Regions from separate parts of the Pantoea allii genome, predicted to be linked through region 2. Evidence: predicted binding sites of a transcription regulator. Region 2 holds the regulator's gene; each other region holds the start of a gene.

Region 1 (5,021 bases), 690 kb from region 2:
GTTTCAAACTGGCGCAGGCAGCCTTTTCCAGCCTGAACGACCAGACGCAAGAGAGCCTGACCAGCATCCGAATGATCAAGGCGTTTGGCCTGGAGCAGCATCAGTCGGAGCAGTTTGCCGATATTGCTCGCGACACCGGCGAGAAAAACCTGCGTGTTGCGCGGGTAGATGCGCGTTTTGATCCCACCATTTATATCGCGATTGGCTTTGCCAACCTGCTGGCGATTGGCGGCGGAAGCTGGCTGGTGTGGCATGAGCAAATGACGCTCGGGCAGCTCACCAGCTTTGTGATGTATCTTGGTTTGATGATCTGGCCGATGCTGGCGCTGGCATGGATGTTCAACATTGTTGAGCGTGGCAGTGCTGCCTGGAGCCGGATTCGTGCGTTGCTCTCTGAGGCACCGGTGGTTGAAGACGGCGATAAAATGTTGCCCGAGCGGGCAGGAACGCTGCAGGTTGCCATTCGTGAGTTTCGCTATCCCGCCAGTTCGGGCGCGATCCTGAGCCACGTTGAGTTTCAGCTTAAGCCTGGCGATATGCTGGGCCTGTGTGGCCCGACCGGCAGTGGTAAAACCACCTTGCTGAGTTTGATTCAGCGCCACTTCGATATTCAGCAAGGGGATATTCGCTATCATGCGATTCCACTGCCGCAACTGCGTCTGGACAGCTGGCGCAGCCGCCTGGCGGTGGTCAGCCAGACGCCGTTTTTGTTTTCCGACAGCGTGGCCAATAACATCGCGCTGGGCAAGCCCGATGCCCGTCAGGAGGATATCGAGCAGGCGGCAAAAATGGCCTGCGTCCATGACGATATCTTACGCCTGCCGCAAGGGTACGAAACCGAAGTCGGGGAGCGCGGTGTCATGTTGTCGGGCGGCCAAAAGCAGCGTATCTCAATCGCGCGTGCCCTGCTGCTCAATGCCGAGATCCTGGTTCTGGACGATGCGCTGTCGGCGGTTGACGGGCGCACCGAGCATGACATTCTGCATAATCTGCGCCAGTGGGGGAAAGGGAAAACGTTGATCATTAGCGCCCATCGCTTATCTGCACTGACTGAAGCCAGTGAGATTCTGGTGTTACATCAGGGAACCGTAGCGCAACGCGGCGACCATGCCGCCCTGAGCAACAACGCGGGCTGGTATCGGGATATGTACCGCTATCAGCAACTGGAAGCCGCGCTGGATGATGATGAAACTGAAAAAGGAGTGCCACATGACTAAGTCACAACCGATGTGGCCAACACTCAAACGCCTGCTGAGTTACGGTAAACCCTGGCGCAAATCCCTGTCGCTGGCGGTATTAATGCTGTGGGTTGCCGCCGCCGCCGAAGTCACCGGTCCCGTACTGGTGAGTTATTTTATCGATAATCTGGTGGCGAAGCATCACATGCCCTGGGGCATTGTGGCGGGCCTGGTGGTGAGTTTTATTCTGTTGCAACTGCTGGCCGCTGCGCTGCATTACGGCCAGGCGCTGCTGTTTAACCAGGCCGCTATTGGCGTGGTACAGCGTTTACGCACCGATGCCATGGACGCGGCCCTGCGTCAGCCCCTTGCCGCGTTTGATACCCAGCCGGTTGGACAACTGATTTCCCGGGTGACCAACGACACCGAAGTCGTGAGGGATCTGTATGTGACCGTTGTGGCAACCGTTCTGCGCAGTGCGGCACTGGTGGGCGCAATGATGGTGGCCATGTTCAGTCTGGACTGGCGCATGGCGCTGGTGGCCATGTTGATTTTCCCTATGGTGCTTATCGTAATGCTGATTTATCAGCGCTTCAGCACGCCGATAGCCCGGCGCGTTCGCAGCTATCTGGCCGATATCAATAACGGCTTTAACGAAGTGATCAGTGGGATGAGCGTGATACAGCAGTTTCGCCAGCAGGCGCGCTTTGGCGAACGCATGGGTGAGGCCAGCCGCTCTCATTATCTGGCGCGCATGCAAACGCTGCGGCTTGATGGTTTCCTGCTGCGGCCACTCTTAAGCCTGTTTTCGGCACTGGTGCTGTGTGGCTTACTGCTGTTGTTCAGTTTTTCGATGCCGGGTGTTTTCGAAGTCGGCGTACTGTACGCATTTATCACCTATCTGGGACGGCTTAATGAGCCGCTGATCGAACTCACGACGCAGCAGTCCATGTTGCAGCAGGCGGTCGTGGCGGGTGAACGTATTTTTGAACTGATGGATGCACCGCAACAGCATTATGGTGACAGTGACCAGCCGATGACGTCCGGGCGGATTACGCTGAATAACCTCAGTTTTGCCTATCGCGATAATCGCGACGTGCTGAGCAATATTAGTCTGGATGTCCCTTCACGCGGTTTTGTTGCCCTGGTCGGTCATACCGGTAGCGGTAAAAGCACGCTGGCGAACCTGTTAATGGGTTACTACCCGGTGACGCGCGGCGAGGTCAGGCTTGACGATCGCCCGCTGGGCGAGTATTCCCACCACGCGCTACGACGCGATATCGCTATGGTGCAACAGGACCCGGTGGTGCTGGCCGATTCGCTGCTGGCCAATGTGCGTCTGGGCCGGGATATCAGTGAAGACGCGGTGTGGACAGCGTTGGAGCAGGTGCAACTGGCACCGCTGGCCCGCGCCTTGCCCGACGGCATTCACACCCGACTGGGCGAGCAGGGGAATAACCTGTCCGTGGGGCAAAAGCAGTTACTGGCGCTGGCGCGTGTGCTGGTGCAGTTGCCGAAGATTCTGATTCTTGATGAAGCCACTGCCAATATCGACTCCGGTACAGAGCAGGCGATTCAGCACACTCTGCGTACCCTGCGTCAGCATACGACGCTGGTAGTGATCGCTCATCGCCTCTCGACTATCACCGAAGCCGACAACATTCTGGTGCTGCACCGCGGTAACGTGGTGGAGCAGGGCACGCATCAGCAACTCCTGGCATTACAGGGGCGCTATTGGCAAATGTACCAGCTGCAACAGGCAGGTGAGGAGCTGGAACTGGCCGCGCCGTTAGTCAGCGCCGTCTGATTGCACCTTTTTTGCACATATTTTCTCCCTTGATCCGTTTGGATGCACGTCTTTGAGCCTGAGCGCACCAAAGATGTGCATCCGCTTCGCTTATCTGTCCTTCTGACTTTTCCTGTCCACATATTCAGCATTAACTGAGCCTTATTCCGTCGCGGCCTGATAACTGATTTCATCCTTTAATTACATCTGGCACAGGCTTTGCTTAAGTCTCTGCGTGTCCATGAGACTTACTTATTTCAAACCCTTAAGGAGAGGCTATGAAGCTGGTTACCGTCGTAATTAAGCCGTTCAAGCTTGAAGATGTGCGAGAGGCATTATCCTCAATTGGTATTCAGGGACTGACCGTCTCCGAAGTGAAAGGTTTTGGGCGTCAGAAAGGGCACGCCGAACTGTACCGTGGTGCGGAATACAGCGTGAACTTTCTGCCTAAAGTAAAAATTGATATCGCCATTGCCGATGACCAACTGGACGAAGTGGTGGACGTAATCAGTAAATCGGCTTACACCGGAAAAATTGGCGACGGTAAGATTTTCGTTGCTGAACTGCAGCGCGTGATTCGCATACGTACCGGCGAAACCGACGAAGCCGCACTGTAAACAAGACTCAGTAATGTGATGGGATGGAAAAAAAATGAATAAAATGCTGACCAAGTTGGGCCTCACCAGCCTGGCACTGTTACCGTCGCTGGCAATGGCTGCTGCACCTGCCGTTGCAGACAAAGCCGATAACGCCTTTATGATGATTTGCACCGCGCTGGTGCTGTTTATGTCAATTCCTGGGATTGCGCTGTTTTACGGTGGCCTGATCCGCGGTAAAAACGTCCTTTCTATGCTGACCCAGGTGGCTGTGACCTTTTCGCTGGTGTGCGTGCTGTGGGTCATTTATGGCTACTCACTGGCTTTCAGTGAAGGTAACGCCTTCTTTGGTAGCTTTAACTGGGTGATGCTGAAAAACATTGCTCTGACAGCGGTGATGGGCAGCTTTTATCAATATATCCACGTGGCATTCCAGGCCTCGTTTGCCTGTATTACCGTAGGGCTGGTTGTCGGTGCTATTGCTGAACGTATTCGCTTCTCCGCGGTACTGATTTTTGTCCTGGTGTGGCTCACGCTGGCCTATGTGCCTATCGCACATATGGTATGGGCGGGCGGTTTGCTGGCTCAGGATGGCGCACTGGACTTTGCAGGCGGCACGGTGGTGCACATTAACGCTGCGGTTGCAGGCCTGGTCGGTGCTTACCTGGTGGGTAAACGTGCCGGTTTTGGTAAAGAGGCATTTAAACCGCATAACTTGCCGATGGTGTTCACCGGTACGGCGATTCTGTATGTCGGCTGGTTTGGTTTTAACGCAGGGTCGGCGTCTGCCGCTAACGAAATTGCTGCACTGGCCTTCCTGAATACCGTTGTTGCAACTGCGGGTGCCGTGCTGGCATGGACCTTTGGTGAGTGGGCGATGCGCGGCAAACCTTCGCTGTTAGGTGCCTGTTCTGGCTTCATTGCTGGCCTGGTCGCCATCACTCCAGCCTGTGGTTATGTCGGTGTCGGTGGCGCGTTAATTATCGGTTTAGTGGGTGGTCTGGCTGGCATCTGGGGCGTGACAACGCTGAAAAGATGGCTGCGGGTTGACGATCCTTGCGACGTATTCGGTGTTCACGGCGTCTGTGGCATCATCGGTTGTATCCTGACAGGTGTATTCGCGTCTTCCTCGCTGGGCGGCGTAGGTTATGCCCCAGGCGTCACCATGGGTCATCAGGTTTCGATTCAGTTGCTGAGCGTGGGTGTCACGATTGTCTGGTCCGGTGTGGTGGCCTTCATTGGCTTCAAACTGGCGGATATGATTGTGGGTCTGCGTGTACCAGAAGAGCATGAGCGCGAAGGCCTGGACGTCAACAGCCATGGCGAGAACGCTTACAACCAATAAGTTATTTCTACAGCGATACTGATAAAACAAAGGGGCGATTTCGCCCCTTTTGCTATTCGTGACGCTGGCGCATCACCCCTTCCTGCACCGTTGACGCCACCAGCTCGCCTTGCCGG
Region 2 (5,021 bases):
CAAACCAGGCTCTGGATCTGCAAGGCAACGTGGCGACCTTCACCGGTAACGTCATTGTCACTCAGGGCTCGATCAAAATTACCGCTGATAAAGTCGTGGTGACGCGTCCGGGCGGCGACAGTAAGAAAACTATTGTTGATGCTTACGGTAACCCTGCGACCTTTTACCAGATGCAGGACAATGGCAAACCGGTTCAGGGGCACGCGTCCAAGCTGCATTATGAGCTGGCCAATGACTTTGTTGAGCTGACCGGCAATGCGTATATTCAACAGCTGGACAGCAACATCAAAGGCGACCGCATCACCTATCTGGTCAAAGAGCAAAAAATGCAGGCTTACAGCCAGGGCCAGAGCAATCGCGTGACGACCGTGCTGGTGCCTTCGCAGTTGCAGGATAAGCCCGCGTCAACCAACAGCGAAAAAAAGAGTAACTGATCACTATGGCCACATTAATCGCAGAAAACCTGGCGAAGGCATATAAAGGCCGTCGCGTGGTTGAAGACGTGAGTCTGCAGGTAAAATCCGGTGAAATCGTCGGTCTGCTGGGCCCCAACGGCGCCGGTAAAACCACCACCTTTTACATGGTGGTAGGCATTGTTCCGCGTGATGCGGGACGCATCATCATCGATGACGAAGACATCAGTATTCTGCCGCTCCATGCGCGTGCACGTCGCGGCATCGGCTATCTGCCGCAGGAAGCCTCTATCTTCCGTCGCCTGAGCGTGTACGACAACCTGATGGCGGTGCTGCAAATCCGCGACGACTTAACCGAAGAGCAGCGACAGGACCGGGCTAACGAGCTAATGGAAGAGTTTCATATTGCGCATCTGCGCGACAATATGGGGCAATCGCTGTCGGGCGGTGAACGCCGTCGTGTTGAGATCGCGCGTGCGCTGGCGGCTAATCCGAAATTTATCCTGCTGGATGAGCCGTTTGCCGGGGTTGATCCCATTTCCGTTATCGACATTAAAAAGATCATTGAACACCTGCGTGACAGTGGCCTTGGCGTGCTGATTACTGACCATAACGTGCGTGAAACGCTGGCGGTGTGTGAACGCGCTTATATCGTCAGTCAGGGCAACCTGATTGCACACGGTACGCCGAGCGAAGTCCTTGCAGATGAGCAAGTTAAACGGGTTTATTTGGGTGAAGAGTTCAGACTCTGATAAGGTGTCGTTAATACTGATGTTTACCCGGGAATATCCATCCTGTCTATGAAGCAAGGTTTGCAACTCAGGCTCAGCCAACAACTGGCAATGACCCCACAGCTGCAGCAGGCGATTCGTCTGCTGCAGCTTTCTACGCTTGAACTTCAGCAAGAGTTACAGCTGGCGTTGGAAAGTAATCCCCTGCTTGAGCAAACCGAACAGCACGAAGAAATAGACGCAAAAGAGTATCAGGAAGGCGAAGCGGGACTGGACACCCGTGAAGCGCTGGAACAGAAGGATATGCCCGAAGAGTTGCCGCTTGACGCGACCTGGGATGAGATTTACACCGCAGGCACGCCCTCAGGAACCGGTACCGATTATCAGGATGATGAACTGCCGATTTACCAGGGTGAAACCACGCAGTCTCTTCAGGACTACCTGATGTGGCAGGTGGAGTTAACGCCTTTTAGCGATAACGATCGTGCCATTGCCACATCCATCGTCGATGCCATCGATGACACGGGTTACCTTACCGTTTCGCTTGAAGACATTCTTGACAGCATCGGTAACGATGAGCTGGAAATGGATGAGGTTGAAGCCGTGTTGAAGCGCATTCAGCGTTTTGATCCGGTCGGCGTTGGCGCGCGCGATTTACGTGACTGCCTGCTGGTGCAGCTGTCGCAATATGCGCCCGAAACGCCTATGCTGGCGGAAGCACGGTTGATCGTCAGCAGCCATCTTGATCTTCTTGCTAATCATGACTTCCGCAGCCTGATGCGCGTGACGCGTCTGAAAGAAGACGTGCTGAAAGAGGCGATGCTGCTGATTCAGTCGCTCGATCCACGTCCGGGGCAGTCGATTAACACCGGCGAACCGGAATACGTTATTCCTGATGTGCTGGTACGCAAAGTCGCGACGCGCTGGACGGTTGAGCTCAACACCGACAGTCTCCCGCGACTGAAGATTAACCAGCAGTACGCCGCCATGGGCGGTGCAGGACGTAACGACAGCGACAGTCAGTTTATCCGCAGCAACTTGCAGGAAGCCCGCTGGCTGATTAAAAGCCTTGAAAGCCGCAACGAGACATTATTAAAAGTCTCCCGCTGTATCGTTGAGCAGCAGCAGGCCTTTTTTGAGCAGGGAGAGGAATTTATGCGTCCCATGGTGCTGGCCGATATTGCCCAGGCTGTGGATATGCATGAATCGACCATTTCCCGCGTTACCACGCAAAAATACCTTCACAGCCCGCGTGGCATTTTTGAACTGAAGTATTTTTTCTCCAGCCATGTTAATACTGAAGGTGGCGGAGAAGCGTCATCTACCGCTATTCGTGCGTTGGTGAAAAAATTAATCTCGGCGGAAAACCCCGCCAAGCCCTTGAGTGACAGTAAACTGACCTCCATGTTATCTGATCAAGGGATAATAGTGGCACGTCGAACCGTCGCTAAATATCGCGAGTCTTTGTCCATACCGCCTTCAAATCAGCGTAAACAACTGGTTTGACAGAAATGAGAAGGAAGACCTATGCAGCTGAACCTTACCGGGCAAAACGTTGAAATCACCGACCCCTTGCGGGCATTCCTGACGACAAAATTTGCCAAACTGGAACATTACTTTGATCATATCAATCAGGTGTATGTTGTCCTGAAAGTGGAAAAGGTGACGCAAATCGCCGATGCGACCCTGCACGTCAATGGTGGCGAGCTGCACGCGACCTCTGAAGCGGAAGATATGTATGCGGCGATTGACGGATTGATTGACAAGTTGGCCCGTCAACTGACCAAATATAAAGACAAGCTAAAAAAACACTAACCTTCACGCTGGCAGGCGCGCCCGGCGCGCAGAGCTGAAAGGATGGGGCGGATTAACCGCCCCGTTTTGTCATCTATGCTAGCGCCATTCAGTCGCTACGTGATGTCTGCGTATTGATTCGATGGCTATGTGAACTCGCAAGTGAAACGATAATGAACAATGATTTAACACTGGAATTGAGCACAGTGCTTTCGCCAGACTGCACCCGCAGTAGCGTACACTGCCAAAGCAAAAAACGGGCGCTTGAGATTATCAGCGAACTGGCCGCTAAGCAGCTCAACCTGCCGCATCAAACGTTGTTTGAAGCGATTCTTACGCGTGAGCGTATGGGGAGCACCGGTATCGGTAACGGTATTGCCATTCCGCATGGCAAGCTGGAGGAGGATACCTTACGGGCCGTAGGCGTTTTTATCAGCCTGGAGCAACCCATTGCTTTCGATGCCGTGGATAACCAGCCCGTCGATCTCCTTTTTGCGCTGCTGGTTCCGGCTGACCAGTGTAAAACCCATCTACATACGCTGTCGTTAGTGGCAAAACGGCTGGCGGATAAAACGGTTTGCCGCCGCCTGCGTGCCGCGCAGAGCGATGAAGAGCTGTATGCGATTATTACCGAAGAACCAACAGAGCAATAAAGCGCGTGATTTACCGGTTTGAACCGGATTTAAAACGGGAGAGAAGGTCATGGTGCTGATGATCGTCAGCGGTCGGTCAGGCTCAGGAAAGTCAGTGGCGCTCCGCGCGCTGGAAGACATGGGTTTTTACTGCGTTGATAACCTGCCAGTGGTACTGTTGCCACAGTTAGCAGAGTCACTGGTCGAGCGCAATATCTCTGCGGCGGTCAGTATTGATGTGCGTAATATGCCTGAATCTCCTGAGATTTTTGAAACAGCGCTCAACAATCTGCCTTCGGCATTTTCACCGCAGCTGCTGTTTCTTGATGCCGATCGCAACACGCTGATCCGTCGTTACAGTGATACGCGCCGCCTGCATCCGTTATCCAGCAAGAATCTGTCGCTGGAAAGCGCGATTGATGAAGAAAGTGACCTGCTTGAGCCTCTGCGTTCGCGTGCCGATCTGATTATTGATACCTCAGAAATGTCGGTACATGAGCTGGCTGAAATGCTGCGTACCCGCTTGCTGGGTAAACGCGAGCGTGAGCTGACGATGGTGTTTGAGTCGTTTGGCTTCAAACATGGTATTCCCATCGATGCCGATTACGTCTTTGACGTGCGCTTTTTGCCTAACCCACACTGGGACCCCAAGCTACGTCCGATGACGGGCCTGGATCGGCCTGTCGCCGCGTTCCTCGATCGTCACACCGAAGTCCATAACTTCATTTATCAGACGCGTAGCTATCTGGAACTCTGGCTTCCCATGCTGGAGACCAATAACCGCAGCTACCTCACCGTGGCGATCGGTTGTACCGGCGGTAAGCACCGTTCGGTTTATATCGCAGAGCAGCTGGCTGACTATTTTCGCTCACGCGGTAAAAATGTACAGTCTCGTCATCGCACGCTGGAAAAACGTAAATCATGACCGTTAAGCAAACTGTTGAAATCAGAAATAAGCTGGGCATGCACGCGCGCCCCGCCATGAAGCTGTTTGAACTGGTACAGAGTTTCGATGCAGAAGTGCTGTTACGCAATGAGACCGGTACCGAGGCGGAAGCCAGCAGCGTTATTGCGTTACTGATGCTGGACTCCGCCAAAGGCGGTCATATTGAGATAGAGGCCAGCGGCCCGCAGGAAACCGAAGCGCTGGCCGCTGTCATTGAGCTGTTTGAAGCCGGATTCGACGAAGACTAACGTCAGTTCAGATGATTGCGCTGCAGAAAGCCTTCTCCACCCAACTGACGCATCTGACGCAAAATCCACTGCTGGCGTTGACGAACATAGCCTGACGGCGCGTCTGCGCGAAAGCGCAGTGGATTGGGTAAGACCGCAGCCAGCAATGCCGCTTCTGACATGGTTAAACGGCTGGCGGGCTTATTAAAGAAGCGGCGTGACGCAGCCTCTACCCCAAAAGTGCCTTTGCCAAACTCCGCGATATTCAGGTAGACCGT
Region 3 (5,021 bases), 520 kb from region 2:
TATTGCCTGCCAGCCTGCCGCAAACTGTTCATAGCTCAGTGCGATATCCAGCTTTTCACACAGGGCTTCAGCGAAGGCTTCGTCACTGATTTCACCGCGCTCATGCTGCTCAAATGCCTCATCCATATGGAAGTGACTTTGAAGCGATGCCAGTGGCACGCGGCTAAGGTCACTCCAGACACCTAACACGCGGTTAAAGTCGATATCAATAATCACATTGCCCAAATCAAAGATATAAAGCATGGTGCCTCCTCGGGTTCCCTGGATCATTCACTCTAGCGGTAAAAGCGCAGCCTGAACAGGCAGCCTGGACGAGAAAAATATAAACGCTAAGTTAAGGCACGACGGCACGACGTTGAAAGGGGATAGAGAAGAAGTTACGGGCTGGTTTAGGCTGTATTTAACTCTGTATGACAATCGGGCAGGCAAAAAAAAAGCCCCGTTAAACGGGGCTTCTTACATGCATTTACGCGTCTTTAGGACCGCGTGAAGCACGCTTACGATCGTTCTCGGTCAGGTGACGTTTACGGATACGCACGGACTGAGGGGTAACTTCGACCAGTTCGTCGTCATCAATGAACTCGATAGCCTGCTCAAGTGTCATTTTGATCGGTGGAACCAGTGTCGTTGCTTCGTCTGTACCGGAAGCACGCATGTTAGTCAGCTTCTTACCGGTCAGGCAGTTTACGGTCAGGTCGTTAGAACGACTGTGAATACCGATGATCTGGCCTTCATAGACTTCTGCACCGTGACCCAGGAACAACTTACCGCGATCCTGCAGACCGAACAGGGCGAAAGCAACCGCTTTACCCTGACCGTTGGAGATCAGAACGCCGTTCTGACGCTGGCCCACTTCGCCCGGACGAATATCATCGTAGTGGCTAAAGGTGGAGTACAGCAGACCGGTACCTGATGTCATGGTCATAAATTCGTTACGGAAACCGATCAGACCACGGCTTGGGATCACGTAGTCAAGACGTACGCGGCCTTTACCATCTGGGTCCATGTTTTTCAGGTCGCCTTTACGCTCGCCCATGGCTTGCATAACGGAACCCTGATGCGTTTCTTCGATATCCAGCGTCACGTTCTCGAACGGCTCTTGCTTACGGCCTTCGAATTCGCGGAAGATAACTTTCGGACGGGATACCGCCAGTTCGAAACCTTCACGACGCATGTTCTCGATCAGAACAGACAGGTGCAGCTCACCACGGCCCGATACACGGAACGCGTCAGCATCTTCAGTTTCTTCAACTCGCAGTGCTACGTTGTGAACCAGTTCTTTGTTCAGACGCTCAAGGATCTGACGTGACGTCACGTACTTACCTTCTTTACCGCAGAACGGTGAGGTGTTGACGTTAAAGAACATCGTGACCGTTGGCTCATCCACGCTCAGTGCTGGCAGGGCCTGCACATTCTGCGGATCACAAATGGTGTCAGAAATGTTCAGTTCACCCAGACCGGTGATAGCAATGATATCGCCCGCTTCTGCCATGTCGCTGTCAATACGCTCCAGGCCCAGATGAGTCAGCACTTTACCGACTTTACCGTTACGCGTTTTACCTTCGCTATCAATGATAGTGACTTGCTGGTTAGGCTTCACTTTACCGCGCTTGATGCGGCCGATGCCGATAACGCCCAGGTAGTTGTTGTAGTCCAGCTGAGAGATTTGCATCTGCAGCGGCGCGTCAGCTTCAACCTGTGGAGGCGATACGTGGTCAACGATAGCCTGATACAGCGGGGTCATATCGTCAGCCATGTCTGTATGCTCAAGACCGGCAATACCATTCAGCGCAGAGGCAAAAATGATAGGGAAGTCCAACTGCTCGTCAGTCGCATCCAGGTTAACGAACAGGTCAAATACCTGATCAACAACCCAGTCAGGACGTGCGCCAGGACGGTCGACTTTGTTGATAACCACAATCGGCTTCAAACCATGCGCGAACGCTTTTTTGGTTACGAAGCGGGTTTGCGGCATAGGGCCATCCATCGCATCTACAACCAACAGTACCGAATCCACCATAGACATTACGCGTTCAACTTCACCACCGAAGTCGGCGTGTCCTGGGGTATCAACGATGTTGATACGGTAGTCGTTCCATTTAATGGCGGTATTTTTTGCGAGGATGGTAATCCCACGCTCTTTCTCCAAATCATTGGAGTCCATCACACGCTCGGTGGCTTCAGTACGGGCATCAAAAGTACCAGACTGTTGCAGCAGTTTATCAACCAGGGTGGTCTTTCCATGGTCAACGTGCGCGATGATGGCGATGTTACGCAAATTTTCGATCACAGCTTTTTTGCCTCAGGCATTAGAAATAACGCGGTATTGTACACGGATTAAGCGGGAGACTGAACACGATCACACTTTTCACTGAAAGTTTATTGCATTGTCGCAAAATCGCACTATTAGCCGTGCAAAATTTGCACTGCATCGAGGTTTTGCACCAAAAAAGTGCTCACTTTCAACTCAGATGCACACAAACAGTGCGTTGCGACTATCATGGTGCATGACTTATATGACAAAAAGGTGCATGACAGCGCGATTTTGTGCAAAGAAATAAAGTTGGCACAGAATTCGCTTTGTATTATCCAGACGAAAACGATGTAAGACAACGGTTGCAGAGCTGGTCAGGATCAGATTCAGGAATGGTCGTTAACAGTCGTTCATTCCGTAACCCGGTTCTCACTATGTAGACAATGACCATTTCCAGGAGAGTTGAGTATGTCCGCTGAACACGTTCTCTCGATGATGAACGAGCATGAAGTTAAGTTTGTTGACCTGCGTTTTACCGATACCAAAGGTAAAGAACAGCACGTTACTATTCCGGCTCACCAGGTTAACGCTGACTTCTTCGAAGAAGGCAAAATGTTCGATGGCTCTTCCATCGGCGGCTGGAAAGGGATTAATGAATCAGACATGGTACTGATGCCTGATGCAACCACGGCGGTGATGGACCCTTTCTTTGAAGATTCTACGCTGATTATTCGTTGCGACATCCTTGAGCCAGGCACCATGCAGGGCTATGACCGTGACCCACGCTCTATCGCTAAGCGTGCTGAAGACTACCTGCGCGCTTCAGGCATTGCGGACACCGTTCTGTTTGGCCCAGAGCCAGAATTCTTCCTGTTCGACGATATCCGTTTTGGTTCTTCAACGTCTGGCTCACATGTTGCCATCGACGATATCGAAGCGGCATGGAACACCAGTAAAGAATATGAAGGCGGTAACAAAGGTCACCGTCCAGGTTTGAAAGGCGGTTACTTCCCGGTGCCACCGGTTGACTCATCACAGGACATCCGTTCTGCCATGTGTCTGACCATGGAGCAAATGGGCCTGGTGGTTGAAGCCCATCACCATGAAGTCGCAACAGCAGGTCAGAACGAAGTGGCAACGCGCTTCAATACTATGACCAAAAAAGCTGACGAAATTCAGATCTACAAATATGTCGTGCACAACGTCGCTCATGCCTACGGCAAAACCGCGACCTTTATGCCAAAACCTATGTTTGGTGACAACGGTTCCGGTATGCACTGCCACATGTCGCTGTCTAAAGGCGGTCAGAACCTGTTCTCTGGCGATAAGTACGGCGGCCTGTCTGAAATGGCACTGTTCTACATCGGCGGTATCATCAAACACGCTAAAGCCATTAACGCCCTGGCGAACCCGACCACCAACTCGTACAAACGTCTGGTGCCCGGTTATGAAGCCCCGGTCATGCTGGCCTACTCAGCACGTAACCGTTCAGCCTCAATCCGTATCCCGGTGGTTGCCAGCCCGAAAGCGCGTCGTATTGAAGCCCGCTTCCCGGACCCGGCTGCTAACCCATACCTGGCGTTCACCGCCCTGCTGATGGCTGGCCTTGATGGCATCATCAACAAAATCCATCCTGGTGACGCGATGGACAAAAACCTGTATGACCTGCCACCGGAAGAAGAAGCTGAGATTCCAAAAGTTGCAGGTTCACTGGAAGAAGCGCTGATTGCCCTGAACGAAGACCGCGAGTTCCTGACCCGTGGCGGCGTGTTCACTGATGATGCTATCGATGCCTACATCGAACTGCGTAAATCAGAAAACGATCGTGTTCGCATGACGCCGCACCCGGTTGAGTTCGAACTGTACTACAGCGTTTAATTTCAGAGTAAGCAAATGGGTGCCGCAGATAAACATTGCAAAGGCGGCACCGAGAGTCTGAAACGTTTTTTTGTTGCCGTGGAAACTTTAGCCCATCTTCGGATGGGCTTTTTTCTCCGCGAATTCATCGTTCATTCGCTTTAATTCCGGCTTAAAGATTACAATGCACTAAATTAGTGCAGAGGAACGCTGTATGGCAACTGCCTCACTGCCCGATGCAGGGCAGATTCTCAATACCTTAATCAACAGTATTTTGTTGGTGGATAACGATTTGGTTATTCATTATGCCAATCCTGCGGCACAGCAATTACTGGCGCAAAGTTCACGTAAATTATTCGGTACGCCGTTACCTGAATTGACCGGCTATTTTTCGCTGAATGTCGAGGTAATGCGCGAGAGTCTTGAGGCGGGCCAGGGCTTTACTGACAGTGAAGTCACTCTGGTGGTCGATGGCCGGGCACACATTATGTCACTCACGGCACAACGGTTGCCTGATGGCTTAATTTTGCTGGAAATGGCGCCCATGGATAATCAGCGTCGTTTGAGTCAGGAACAATTACAGCATGCTCAGCAGGTTGCGGCTCGCGATCTGGTGCGTGGACTGGCCCATGAGATTAAAAATCCGTTAGGGGGATTGCGTGGCGCCGCTCAGCTGCTGTCCCGCGCCCTGCCCGATCCCGCGCTGAACGAATATACCAAAGTTATTATCGAACAGGCCGACCGCCTGCGGAATCTGGTCGATCGCTTATTAGGGCCTCAACAACCGGGTATGCACATTACCCAGAGCATTCATCAGGTCGCTGAACGGGTGGTTAACCTGGTCTCGATGGAGCTGCCCGAAAACGTGTCTCTGGTCCGCGATTACGATCCCAGTCTGCCGGAGTTACCT

What was found. Region 2 encodes sigma-54, which starts transcription at its own class of promoters, with help from an activator protein. Its sites were predicted from a motif close to GTTGGCACANNTTTCGCTNT; they were not measured.
Region 1: glnK (P-II family nitrogen regulator) is a predicted target of sigma-54. The motif match lies at 3,171-3,190, and genes of this name have one in related genera.
Region 3: glnA (glutamate--ammonia ligase) is a predicted target of sigma-54. The motif match lies at 2,563-2,582, and genes of this name have one in related genera.

Annotation. Positions count from the first base shown of each region.
Region 1 covers NZ_CP125958.1:3,480,667-3,485,687, reverse strand. The annotation lists gene QNH99_RS16585 (SmdA family multidrug ABC transporter permease/ATP-binding protein) at 1-1,217, shown strand, start outside; gene QNH99_RS16580 (SmdB family multidrug efflux ABC transporter permease/ATP-binding protein) at 1,210-2,985, shown strand; gene glnK (P-II family nitrogen regulator) at 3,243-3,581, shown strand; gene amtB (ammonium transporter AmtB) at 3,616-4,905, shown strand; gene tesB (acyl-CoA thioesterase II) at 4,958-5,021, opposite strand, start outside.
Region 2 covers NZ_CP125958.1:4,165,784-4,170,804, forward strand. The annotation lists gene lptA (lipopolysaccharide ABC transporter substrate-binding protein LptA) at 1-434, shown strand, start outside; gene lptB (LPS export ABC transporter ATP-binding protein) at 440-1,165, shown strand; gene rpoN (RNA polymerase factor sigma-54) at 1,214-2,650, shown strand; gene hpf (ribosome hibernation promoting factor) at 2,672-2,959, shown strand; gene ptsN (PTS IIA-like nitrogen regulatory protein PtsN) at 3,112-3,591, shown strand; gene rapZ (RNase adapter RapZ) at 3,641-4,495, shown strand; gene npr (PTS phosphocarrier protein NPr) at 4,492-4,764, shown strand; gene mtgA (monofunctional biosynthetic peptidoglycan transglycosylase) at 4,767-5,021, opposite strand, start outside.
Region 3 covers NZ_CP125958.1:118,092-123,112, reverse strand. The annotation lists gene yihX (glucose-1-phosphatase) at 1-243, opposite strand, end outside; gene typA (ribosome-dependent GTPase TypA) at 467-2,290, opposite strand; gene glnA (glutamate--ammonia ligase) at 2,723-4,132, shown strand; gene glnL (nitrogen regulation protein NR(II)) at 4,326-5,021, shown strand, end outside.